DNA from 3 places in the Maridesulfovibrio zosterae DSM 11974 genome. Region 1 is predicted to be linked to each of the others. Evidence: predicted binding sites of a transcription regulator. Region 1 holds the regulator's gene; each other region holds the start of a gene.
What was found. Region 1 encodes sigma-54, which starts transcription at its own class of promoters, with help from an activator protein. Its sites were predicted from a motif close to CTGGCACGGNNNNTGCTT; they were not measured.
Positions count from the first base shown of each region.

Region 2: a site for sigma-54 is predicted at 1,691-1,708, ahead of H589_RS0111660 (VgrG-related protein). Genes of this name have one in related genera too.
Region 3: a site for sigma-54 is predicted at 1,770-1,787, ahead of H589_RS0117260 (periplasmic heavy metal sensor). Genes of this name have one in related genera too.

Region 1 is NZ_AUDC01000016.1:7,114-10,827, reverse strand. Features, by position in the region: gene H589_RS0110185 (LptA/OstA family protein) at 1-426, shown strand, start outside; gene lptB (LPS export ABC transporter ATP-binding protein) at 455-1,177, shown strand; gene rpoN (RNA polymerase factor sigma-54) at 1,513-2,928, shown strand; gene hpf (ribosome hibernation-promoting factor, HPF/YfiA family) at 2,978-3,517, shown strand; gene H589_RS0110165 (PTS sugar transporter subunit IIA) at 3,521-3,714, shown strand, end outside.
Region 2 is NZ_KE384342.1:26,969-30,682, forward strand. Features, by position in the region: gene H589_RS0111655 (tetratricopeptide repeat protein) at 1-1,632, shown strand, start outside; gene H589_RS0111660 (VgrG-related protein) at 1,749-2,738, shown strand; gene H589_RS0111665 (NFACT RNA binding domain-containing protein) at 2,838-3,714, opposite strand, start outside.
Region 3 is NZ_KE384343.1:210,684-214,397, reverse strand. Features, by position in the region: gene H589_RS0117265 (radical SAM protein) at 1-1,470, shown strand, start outside; gene H589_RS0117260 (periplasmic heavy metal sensor) at 1,836-2,309, shown strand; gene H589_RS0117255 (Spy/CpxP family protein refolding chaperone) at 2,686-3,171, shown strand; gene H589_RS0117250 (DUF4405 domain-containing protein) at 3,323-3,714, shown strand, end outside.

The DNA.
Region 1 (3,714 bases):
GATGATGTGCCTATCAAAATTACTTCTACTAAAATGACTTTCAGCGAGAACAATAACAGCATTATTTTTGCCGGTAATGTGAAAGTTGTTCGCCTTGATGTTACCCTTACATCTGATACTTTGACCGCTCACCTGCGACCTGATGGTGATTCCCTTGCCGATACACAGGAAAAGATAAAAAGAATTGTTGCTCAGGGCAATGTTAAGGTTGTCATGAACAAGCGCAAAGGCGATTGTGACAAACTTACTTATATTGTGGCAGATTCCATTATTCTCATGGAAGGTAATGCCAGACTGGAGGATGGTCCTAACCTTGTACAGGGTAACCTTATCAAGTTTTATCTTAAAGAAAACCGCTCTGAAGTTGTTGGTGGCAAGAAGCCTATTGAGGCGATTTTCTATACTCCAAAAAACGTAGGCCCCTAAGCCCCGATCTGTAATATATGGGAATATTATGAATTCAATTGTCGCCAAGAAACTGGTCAAATGTTACGGACCGAAAGAAGTTGTACGCGGTATCAATCTTACCGTGCGTGAAGGCGAAGTTGTGGGATTGCTTGGTCCTAACGGGGCAGGTAAAACTACTACATTTTATATGCTGGTCGGTGTTGTTAAACCTACTTCCGGTGAGGTTTATTACAATAAAAAAACGATTACCAGACTGCCTCTGCATGAGAGAGCCCGTCAGGGAATCAGTTACCTGCCACAGGAAAGTTCTATTTTTAAAAAGCTTTCTGTGCGTAAAAATCTGGAAATTATTATCGAGCATACCGGACTTTCAGGTAAAGCCGTCGGTAAGAGAGCTGATGAATTGCTTGACCAGCTTAATATTCTTCGCCTGGCTGACCAGAAAGCCATGTATCTGTCAGGTGGCGAAAGGAGACGTTTGGAAATAGCTCGGGCTATGATCAACAATCCCAAGTTCATCCTTCTCGATGAACCATTTGCTGGGATCGACCCTATCGCGGTAATTGATATTCAGGATATTATTTCCAGCCTTAAAGATATGGGGCTGGGTATTCTTATTTCTGACCATAACGTCCGTGAGACACTCTCCATTTGTGATCGGGCCTATCTGGTATACGAGGGTAGGGTTATTCTCAACGGTTCACCTGAGAGTATTGTGAAGAATACCAAAGCCAGACGTCTTTATCTGGGTGACAGTTTCAGTTTATAAGCTACACTGCTATAGAAATGTGGATATTTTTAATGCCGGATTCCTGTTGGAATTCGGCATTTTTTTGCTAGTTTTTATTAATTTTGTCATTGCTGATTTACAGTTTTGAAGAACATTGGTACACTTTTTTCATATGTCTTAATGTAAATTAAAAAAGTCAGTAATTACAGATAAATCTGTACAACTTGTTGCAAGCTGCAAAGTAGTGTGGCATACTTTAGATAAGCCCATAGAGTAGTGAAGAGCAAATTTATAAAGGGCTGACTTAGTTTTTTTTGCCGAAAATTATTTCTAATTGAATATATTGTATTAAATTACGAAGGTGGCGGACATTTATGGGGTTGGAACTTAGACAACAATTAAAGCTTACTCAGCAACTGGTGATGACTCCTCAGTTGCAGCAGGCAATCAAGTTGTTGCAGCTTTCCAGATTGGAGTTAGTTGATTCCGTTCATCAGGAACTAATGGAAAATCCGATCCTTGAGGAAGCAGAGGCAGCTGAAAGAACTGATTCTCCTGATGCTGATGCCGGAACAGCAACAGCTGAAGATGCTCAGATTTCCAAAGATGCTGACTGGGAAAATTATCTCGGTGAGTTTTCAAGTACTTCCAAGCAGTCATCATCACGTGAATCAGAAGCATTTGAAGACGGAATGTCTTTTGAGTCACGATTGACCAAGTCAACTTCTCTTGATGGACATTTGAGCTGGCAGATGTGTTTATCTGATTTTACTGAAAAGGAAGTGGCCATTGGCGACTGCATTATTGGTAATCTTAGCTCAGGTGGCTTTTTAAGGATTGAGTTGGAAGAAGTCTGTGAAACGTGTTATGCTGAAATCGAAGAAGTTGAAGAGGTTCTGCATAGGATACAAAGATTCGACCCTGTGGGGGTGGCTGCACGTACTCCTCAGGAATGTTTACTGATTCAAATGGAAGTGCTTAAGCTTGATGATGATCCTATTCTGGTCTCACTTGTACGGGATCATCTGGATGATCTGGAAAAGAAGCGGTATAAGCCTCTGGCCCGTAAATTCAAGCTTAGTATGGAAGATTTAAAGAGTTATCTTGACTTGATGCAGATACTTGATCCTTTACCCGGAGCAAGTTTTTCAGGCGGAGACTCTTTCTATGTCAGCCCTGATGCTTATGTTTATGAATATGATGGTGATTTTGTCATAGTTTTAAACGAAGACGGTCTTCCAAAGTTGCAGATGAATGCATTTTATGTGGAGACACTGGCATCCACTAAGGGAGAGGATAAGGAATATTTTCAGGAAAAGATGCGCTCGGCGCAGTGGCTCATGAAGAGCCTGTATCAGAGGCAGAGAACCCTGTATAAGGTCCTGGAATCCATAGTAAGATTTCAACGAGGTTTTTTTTCAGAAGGTGTTACAAAGTTAAAACCGCTTATTTTGAAGGAGGTTGCCGAAGATATTGAGATGCATGAATCTACGGTGAGCCGCATCACTACAAATAAGTATGTGTCGACACCTCACGGGATCTTTGAACTTAAATTTTTCTTTAACAGTGCTCTCGGTCTTGATGATGGTTCTCAGGTCGGTTCTGAATCTGTAAAAGCAACGATCAAAAAATTGATCAGTGAAGAAAACAGTAAGAAACCCATCAGTGACGAAAAAATTGCTGAATTGCTTAAACAGCAGCTTGAAGTCAACATCGCGAGAAGGACTGTAGCCAAGTACAGGACTGCAATGGGAATCCTGTCCTCGTCCAAGAGGAAAAAGGTTTTCTAATGTAAGTCCGGAGAACAAGCATATTCACCCATTACGAAGGAGGCTCTTTATGAACATTGTATTTACCTTTAAGAACTTCGACGCATCTGAACATCTGAAGGAATATGCAAACACTCGATTCTCCAAGCTTGTCAAGTTTGTAACAAACCCTGATAACACTGAAATGCAGGTGAATCTTTCAGTGGAGAAGTTCAGGCATGTTGCAGAAGTTGTGTTGAGCTCTGATCATTTGCAGATCTCTGCATATGAGGTGTCCGAGGACATGTATTCCACCGTGGATATGGTTCTGGACAAGCTCGAAGCCCAGCTTCGCCGCGCACGTGAAAAGATGAGGAGTCATAGACGTAAGGAAGATATTCCTGCTCGTATGGACGTTTTGAGCTATGCGGAAGAAGACGTTTACAGAGAACCTGTAATTGTTGAATCAGATTCCTTTGTGCCTAAGCCCATGAGTATTGATGAAGCTGCTGAGCAGCTCCAGTCTCTTGATCATGAGTTCCTTGTTTTCAGAAATGCGGATAACGAAGCTATTAATGTAATATACCGTCGTAATAACGGCGACTTCGGTTTGATTGACCCGGGATACTAACTGATGAATATAAGTGATAATCTGGTAAAGGATCTGGTTATTTATGAACTGCAAAGCTCTGAAAAGGCTGAAGTTCTAAAGGAAATGGTTTCCGCTCTTGAAGGCACAGGTCTTGAAATTGACGTGGATGAAGCCATGCGGGTCCTGATTGATCGTGAAAAACTTGGAACAACCGGTATAGGGGATGGCATAGCCAT
Region 2 (3,714 bases), on a different contig from region 1:
GTCTCCATAGGCGAATATGAAGATTGCTTTTATTGCGGCATGAAGAACCATCTTCCTTCTAACTGTCCCAGTAGAAAACTGTCAGGCCTTGACCAAAGAGATTGGAAACAATTGGCAGCAATTGATAATGAGCGATTCAATGAGGGATTCCAGAATATTGATCTCATAATGCAAGGGAAAGAAAAAATTATAGATGAGTTTTCTAATCTTGTATTAAAAGGTAAAGGCTACGAAGGTATTATCTCAAAGGCGTTGTTCGGAATTAATTCCGTTTCTCAGTTAAGAACTCTTTATATGGTTTGGCGTTGCCGCGGCAAGGAATGGCCAAAGGGAATTAAAGAACAAGGGCCGGAAGAAGGTGAGCTTATCTGGTCTGCTTACGACTCATTGGTAAACGGGTCTTTCAGCGATTCTGAAACACTGACAAAAAATGCCATGATCAGGTTCAGCCGTAGCTATCAGCCTCGATCTCTTATGGGATTTCTTGAACTTGAAAGTGGAAATAACGAACAGGCTTATTTTTATTGGCAGGAGGCAGAGCGCTTAAGTTTCTCTCCGTTGCAGCAGGCATATTTTATCTACTTGCAAGGGCGAATGCTGGAAGTTACTGGAGAGTTCGCAGAGGCCAGTAACACATATAGGCGTGCAGCAAGAACTTGTCCTGAATGGCTTGAACCACAATACCGACGCGCTGTCTGCATGGTCAAAATGGGGTTTGCTGAACAGGCAATCAGTTATTTTGAAGAAATTATTTCTAAAGATCCGAACTATTTTAACCGTGTTGCCATTGACCCAGAGCTTGATCGTGGTCGACTTACTGTCATGAGCGCCATGGGACAGCTATGGGAAGCTGCCGAGGCTGAAGCTAAAGATGTTGCCACAGGAATGGATACATTAGCGGCGGATATTTCTCAATGGTTTGTAGAAGGGCATGAGTTCGCCGAAGAGGCTGCCAAGTTTATGGAACGTATGGGTAAATTGGCAAAAATTAAAAACTTCGTGGCTTTTCGACATTTAACATTGGGAATTGAGCGACTTACAGAAGAGATCGATAAGCGTGTTGAATATGAAATTAAAGTCATTAATAAAAAACTTGAAATATATCGTGAAGAGCTGAAAGATATTCAGCGTGAAGCATCATGGTTTCCTTTTCCAAAGCTTCTCACTGAGTTCAACGGAGATTTTAATTATTGTGCAGATAAAATTTATTGGATAAAAACTCAGCACTTAAATCAGGCTGAAAATTTTAGAAAGAGTCAGCAATATCTGAATCAGATAGATGACAGATTAAAAAAATTAAAGAGCAGACTGGTTACATTGAGAGTTGTCCGCGATTCGACTCTTTTCATAATGCTGCTTGGGAGAAGTTTTATTTGGTTGGAAGTTCTTTTTCTGGGTATTGCTTTGCTATGTATACCGGGGCTTATTTATTATTCAAAGCATATTGAATCCAACTTTCTTATAGATATAATAATTCGCCAGAAATGGGAGTTTCAACAGGGCTTAATTCTGATTTTAAGTATTTTGGCACTTGCAATATCGGCGTTCAGGGCTGCAGTAGTATTTGAGAAACGCAAGCGGGAATTGTTTTTAATTAGTGACACTAAAGAAAAAGATAAAGAAAAAAAATAACTGCTGCTCATAACTAATATCAACCTCTCAGGACATACAAGTCTTGGGAGGTTTTTTTTTGGCATGGTTGGTGCAAAAATAGGATTGGAAAATACTTTTTTGACAGAGGTAAAACCATGTCCAATGTGAATAATGATATTGCTACAATTATGAAATTGATGCAGTCCCAGTCCAAGACAGGGGGCTCTTCTCCTAACCTTGCAGCCATGAATGGTAAGGAAGGCGTTTTTGGTATGGAACTATCAATGGCGCAGCAACTATTTTCTGAACCATCAGATAATAAGGGTTTTTCAGCCGGTAACATGGATATGGGCGTAATGAATAATGCGCTTATGCTTGAAGCTTTGACAGCGTTGAATTCTATTAAAGGACTTCAGAGCTCTGCCTCAACTAATAATTTGAGCTCACAGATATACAATCCTGCAGTCTCAGCTGCTGCAAATAGCCCTGTCAAAAAAATGTTATCCCAAGATGTTTCCGGAACTCTTTCTGCTAAGTTTGAATCGGGAAATAAGGGGATAGCCGCCATTGGTTATGACCGGGTTGGTGGAACTTCATACGGAAAGTATCAAATTGCATCCAAAACAGGGACAATGGATCAATTTATAAAATTTCTTAAAGATAAAGCACCGCAAATTGCAGATAAACTTCTAAGTTCCGGACCGGCAAATACAGGATCTAAGGGCGGTACAATGCCTGATGTATGGAAAAAAATAGCCGCGGTAAACCCTTCAGAATTTGAAAAATTGCAGCATGATTTTATAAAGGAAAGTCATTATACTCCGGCAGTGAATATGATTTTTGAAAAGACCGGAATTGACATGAACTCACTTCCTGCTCCTATTCGCGAGGTACTTTGGTCTACTTCGGTTCAGCACGGACCTACAGGAGCTTCAAATCTGATAGCCAGCGCCATAGAAAAATTATCAGCTGATGCAGAAGGTAAAGGCTTTCCTGCTGAGCTGGTCAAAGAGATTTATGGAGAAAGGCAGGGGCAATTTTCATCATCAACACAGTCTGTACAAAATAGCGTAGCGAACAGGCTGGTACAAGAGAAAAATCTGGCTTTAGCCATGCTCGGACAAGGTTTAAATAAAACAGCTTAACAGTATGGTCTTCATTGCTGTTCGATTTTTTTCATTGCAATGAAAAAAGTGGCAATAAGTATATAAAAGCTGAAGTAAAATATTCTCAGTTTTGAAATATTATTTTCTAACCAGTTCAGCTTCAAGTAATGGGTCTACGTTGACATGCAGATTTCGAAGAACGTTGTCTACAGCAACCTGTCCGAGGGCATAACCTTTAACCTTACGCACATCTTTTACTAAAGCGCACATTACATCTGCTTTAGAGTCATTTGCACGGTAGCTTTTGAGTGCTGCAAGAGCGGCTGCTTCGTGGAATGTCTTTTCCGGTACTTCCTGACCTGGGTGATCTCTTTTTAATATAACATGGGATCCCGGACCTCCCTGCACATGAAACCAGTAATCAAATACTGATGAAACTTTACTAAGGATTTCATGGTTTGCTTTACTGTTTTTACCTCTGATCATAAGGAACCCGTCAGATGATACAAAAAGTGCAGCGGCAATGTTTTTGTATTTTGATGGTATTTGAATATTACCTTTCTCTGGGCTTTGATCTGCTGTTGGCATGAGGTTGGATTGGATAAAACTGTCGTGCTCTGTTTCTACTTCTTTGCGTCTGCGCTCCATATGTTTAAAGCCGCGTTGAGCTTTGGCGGCGAACTTGAAAATTCGCTGCATATTTTCTGTTGGCGTCAATGCTGGATCTAGCTTAACGTCCATCTCACCATGTTCTGGATGGTTCACAGTAACACAGTCAACTTCACGCAAGTCTTTGATACGGTACATTTCAGCCTGTAAAGCTTCAGCTTCTATTTTTCGGGCCTGAAGAGCACGTAGTCTTTCTTCTTCCTCTTCAATTCTTTTCAGTACTTTTTTAAATTTTTTCTTACCGGATTTCAATGTACTGCGCTGCTCTGCATTTTCTAATCGTTCCATAACCGGGAAAAGAATTTTTTCACCATAGGCAGCAGAAGCTTCTACTGCACTGGTAAAT
Region 3 (3,714 bases), on a different contig from region 1:
GACAGTGATAAAGTACTGTCCGAGTTTCCCCTGATCGGTTTCAGCATCAATTTCGAGGAGGAATATCTCCACCCGGTAAGGATGTTGAAAGATTCGGGCGTTCCGCCGCTTGCGGCGGAACGCCCGGACTTCCCGCTGGTCATGGCCGGAGGTCCCGTTGCATTCCTGAACCCTGCTCCAATAGCCCCATTTTTCGACCTGTTCTGGGTAGGAGAAGCAGAGGCAGGACTCAAGGAACTGTGTATTGAACTGAAACGTCACATATATAATGGCGGCAGTAAAAAAGAATTTCTTGAACTTATAAAAGACCGAGATGGCGTTTACATTCCCGGAATGACAAAAGGGCAAGTCCGCCGAGCCGTACTCGCCCCCGGAACTGTTGCAGCAGGACATGGAGTTCCTCTTCTTTCCGCACCGGCTTATTCATGTTTCATAAGTGCGGAAGCTGTTTTCAAAGATATGTTTCTGGTTGAAGTAAACCGAGGCTGTCCTTACGGCTGCCGATTCTGTGCAGCCGGATTCATCTATCGCCCTCCCCGCCACGCATCAATTGATCAGCTCAAAGAGATTGTCGAATTTGCCGATCCACCAAAAGTAGGGCTGATTGGCACAGCTCTGACTGATTGGCCTGATCTAATTACATACATTGAGTGGTTAAAAAAGCGTAAAACAAAATTTTCTCTATCATCGGTACGTGCCGATGGTTTGACAGAAGAGCTGCTTGATATTCTGCGTGCCTCTGGAGTTCGCACAGTAACTCTAGCTCTCGAAGGGGCAAGTAAACGCTTACGTGATGCCGCAAGCAAAAACCTCGAAGAAACAGACTTCCTTCGTGCCGTGGAACTATGTGCAGCCAAAGGGGTAAATCATCTACGTGTTTATGTTATTGTAGGATGGCCAGGTGAAGTAGATGAAGACTATGAAGAGCTTGCACAGATGCTCCAAAAAATGGATGAAGCCCGCAGTCGAGGTCAAGGCAAAAAGAAAAAACAATTTATGCGAATAACCCTTGGTGCCAGTTGCCTTGTTCCAAAACCATGGACTCCTCTGCAATGGTCTTCAATGCCCTCTGAAGAAGAGCTTAAAAATGTACTTTCCAAAGTTAAAGGACTGACCAAAAAATATAAAGGGGTCGCATTCTCAGGCGATTCTCCTTTTCAGGCCAGATTGCAAGGTATACTATCCAGAGGAGATGAATCTCTTGCCGAGTTTATAACTATCGCCGCCGAGCAAGGTGGCTGGAAGAAAGCTTTTAAATTTTATAATGGTGATCCTGAAAAATTCATTGATAATGAATTAGATCAAAAAACTCCATTGCCATGGGACTTCATTGATACCGGAGTAAATAAATCTTATCTCTGGCGTGAAAGAAATCGCTTTCACGAAGGCATAAAGACTCCGCCATGTCCGGCTGAAGGATGCTCTGAATGCAAAAAATGCGGTATGTTTCAATGGCTTAACGATAGATAACCACTCTACAAATTACTTCTTTTTTACTATTCACATTTAGTATGGGGCAGGCACTGATTTTTAACGCAGGCCTGCCCCATTTTTTAATTTAAATATATTCGAATCATCCAGTTCAACATTATTATGCTCTGAGTTTTGAAAATACAGAATTAATTCTAAATAAAAGCCCCTCTTAAAAGTGCATTTGATTCAAAATAATGCACATATGTGCAATCTATGGGCAGCATTTTGCAGTTATCTTTTCCAACCATTTCAGTATGTTTTACACAAAAAGGCTTTAAAACACGGGCTTAATAGAAATGGCACGAAGAATGCTTTTACATTTTAAAATTGACCACCAGTTTAAACATTTCCAGGAGAATATCATGCAGAAAAAAATAGTAATCTCAGTAATGACACTAATGGTTGTAGCACTGGCAGGCACAGCAATGGCTCAAGGTGGCCACATGAACGGTTTTTACAGAAACAACTCATTTATCTTTGATCAGCTAACTCCCGAGAAGCAACATGAAGCAGCAGCTATTTTTAAAAAATTTGAAAATAAGTTTGAACCAATCAAAAGTCAGATATGGGCAAAGCGGACTGAACTAAATGCTCTGGTGAATTCTGGCGCTGCTGAAAAAGACGATATCACAGCCCTTGTCGGAGACCTGACAATATTGAGAGACAAGGACTACAAACTCCGTAAACAGTTGTCCGAAGAAATTGAGCAGGTTACAGGTATTGCCATGCCTGTGAGAAGCTTTGCTGGATACGGTATGAATAATGGCAGAATGGACCGCAGATCTCACCGTCGTCCTCCCCACAATGGTAGAAACTGCTGGGACTCTAACTTCTAAAACTCTCCTTACAAGTTGTAAACTCCCCTGCGTAACAGAAGCACCCTGAAAACCCCACCGGACTTGGAGTCCGGTGGGGTTTTCTATTAAAGAAAATTTGAATGTGTATTACTGATGAACTCTCCTGTTATTTAGCACAAACTTTGATATGATCTACTTTATACTTCATAAGCGGCATTCAGAGTAACAAAAGTGAGTATGCACTATTTGTACAAATTAAAGTGCAATACACTGCACATATTATTGCACATACAGAAATAATACCCCTCATAATAATTTTATATCTACATGTAATACCTAATGATATTAACTTGGCACAGCAAATGCTTAATAACAATTGAGAGGGCAACAACATCTAACCGTATCAGGAGATCATATGAAAAGAAAAACTTTGGTCCCATTGATTATCGTGCTCGTTCTGGCAATTTCATCTGTTGCCATGGCACGAAACGGCAACCAGAATGGTGCATACCATAATGGTGGCTATCACAGCGGCAACTGGGCTGCTTACAACCAACTGACACCTGAAAAACAACAGCAGGTGCAGGCAATTATCAAGAAATACGAAAATTCATTTGAATCGCTCAAGAATCAGCAGTGGGCTAAAAGAACAGAACTCAACGCACTTGTAGATTCCGGCAAAGCTGATAAGGAAACTATCCATACTCTGGTTAAGGAACTTTCCGATATTAGAGATAAGGTATATGCCGAGCATAAGAAAATGAGCGATGAACTAGAGAAAGAAACAGGACTCACCTTTCCCATCATGGGAAAAGGTATGAATCGTGGTAACCGGGGTTGTGGAAATTACCAGCAGGGTAACTGTCCTAACAATGGTTACAGATGTCCGGGCGCGAACTAATCGAGCCTTTAAAACAACGTTCATCTACACCATACTAATGGAAAACGGGTAAAAAGGAGGGCTGAACAAGTCCTCCTTTTTTTATTATACACTCTTCCTAATACGTGACAAATTAGGTTATCAAGGACGTAGTAAAACCAAGGAGAATAAAATGCTTAGAAAAATCACATCCCTCACCAGCTTTATCTCAATTATAGTCCTGATGCTTACCAGCATTGTCTTGTATTCCGTTCCACAAGGAAGGGTTGCGTACTGGGCCGATTGGACATTTCTAGGGCTCAGCAAAGAGCAATGGGGTGATATTCACATATGTATGGGAGTATTTTTTCTTGTTGCCTCTATTTTGCACATCTGGCTTAACTGGAAACTGATAATGGCCTATCTGAAACGAAAAGCAGGTGCAGCAAATTTTTCATCTCCTGCATTCTTTATCAGTCTTCTTCTCACAGTTTTTGTTACTTTCGGGGCACTTGCTGGTTTACCTCCCATGAAGCAGGTCCTTGAATTTTCCAGTTATCTAAAAGATCTTGGTGAAAAAGAATA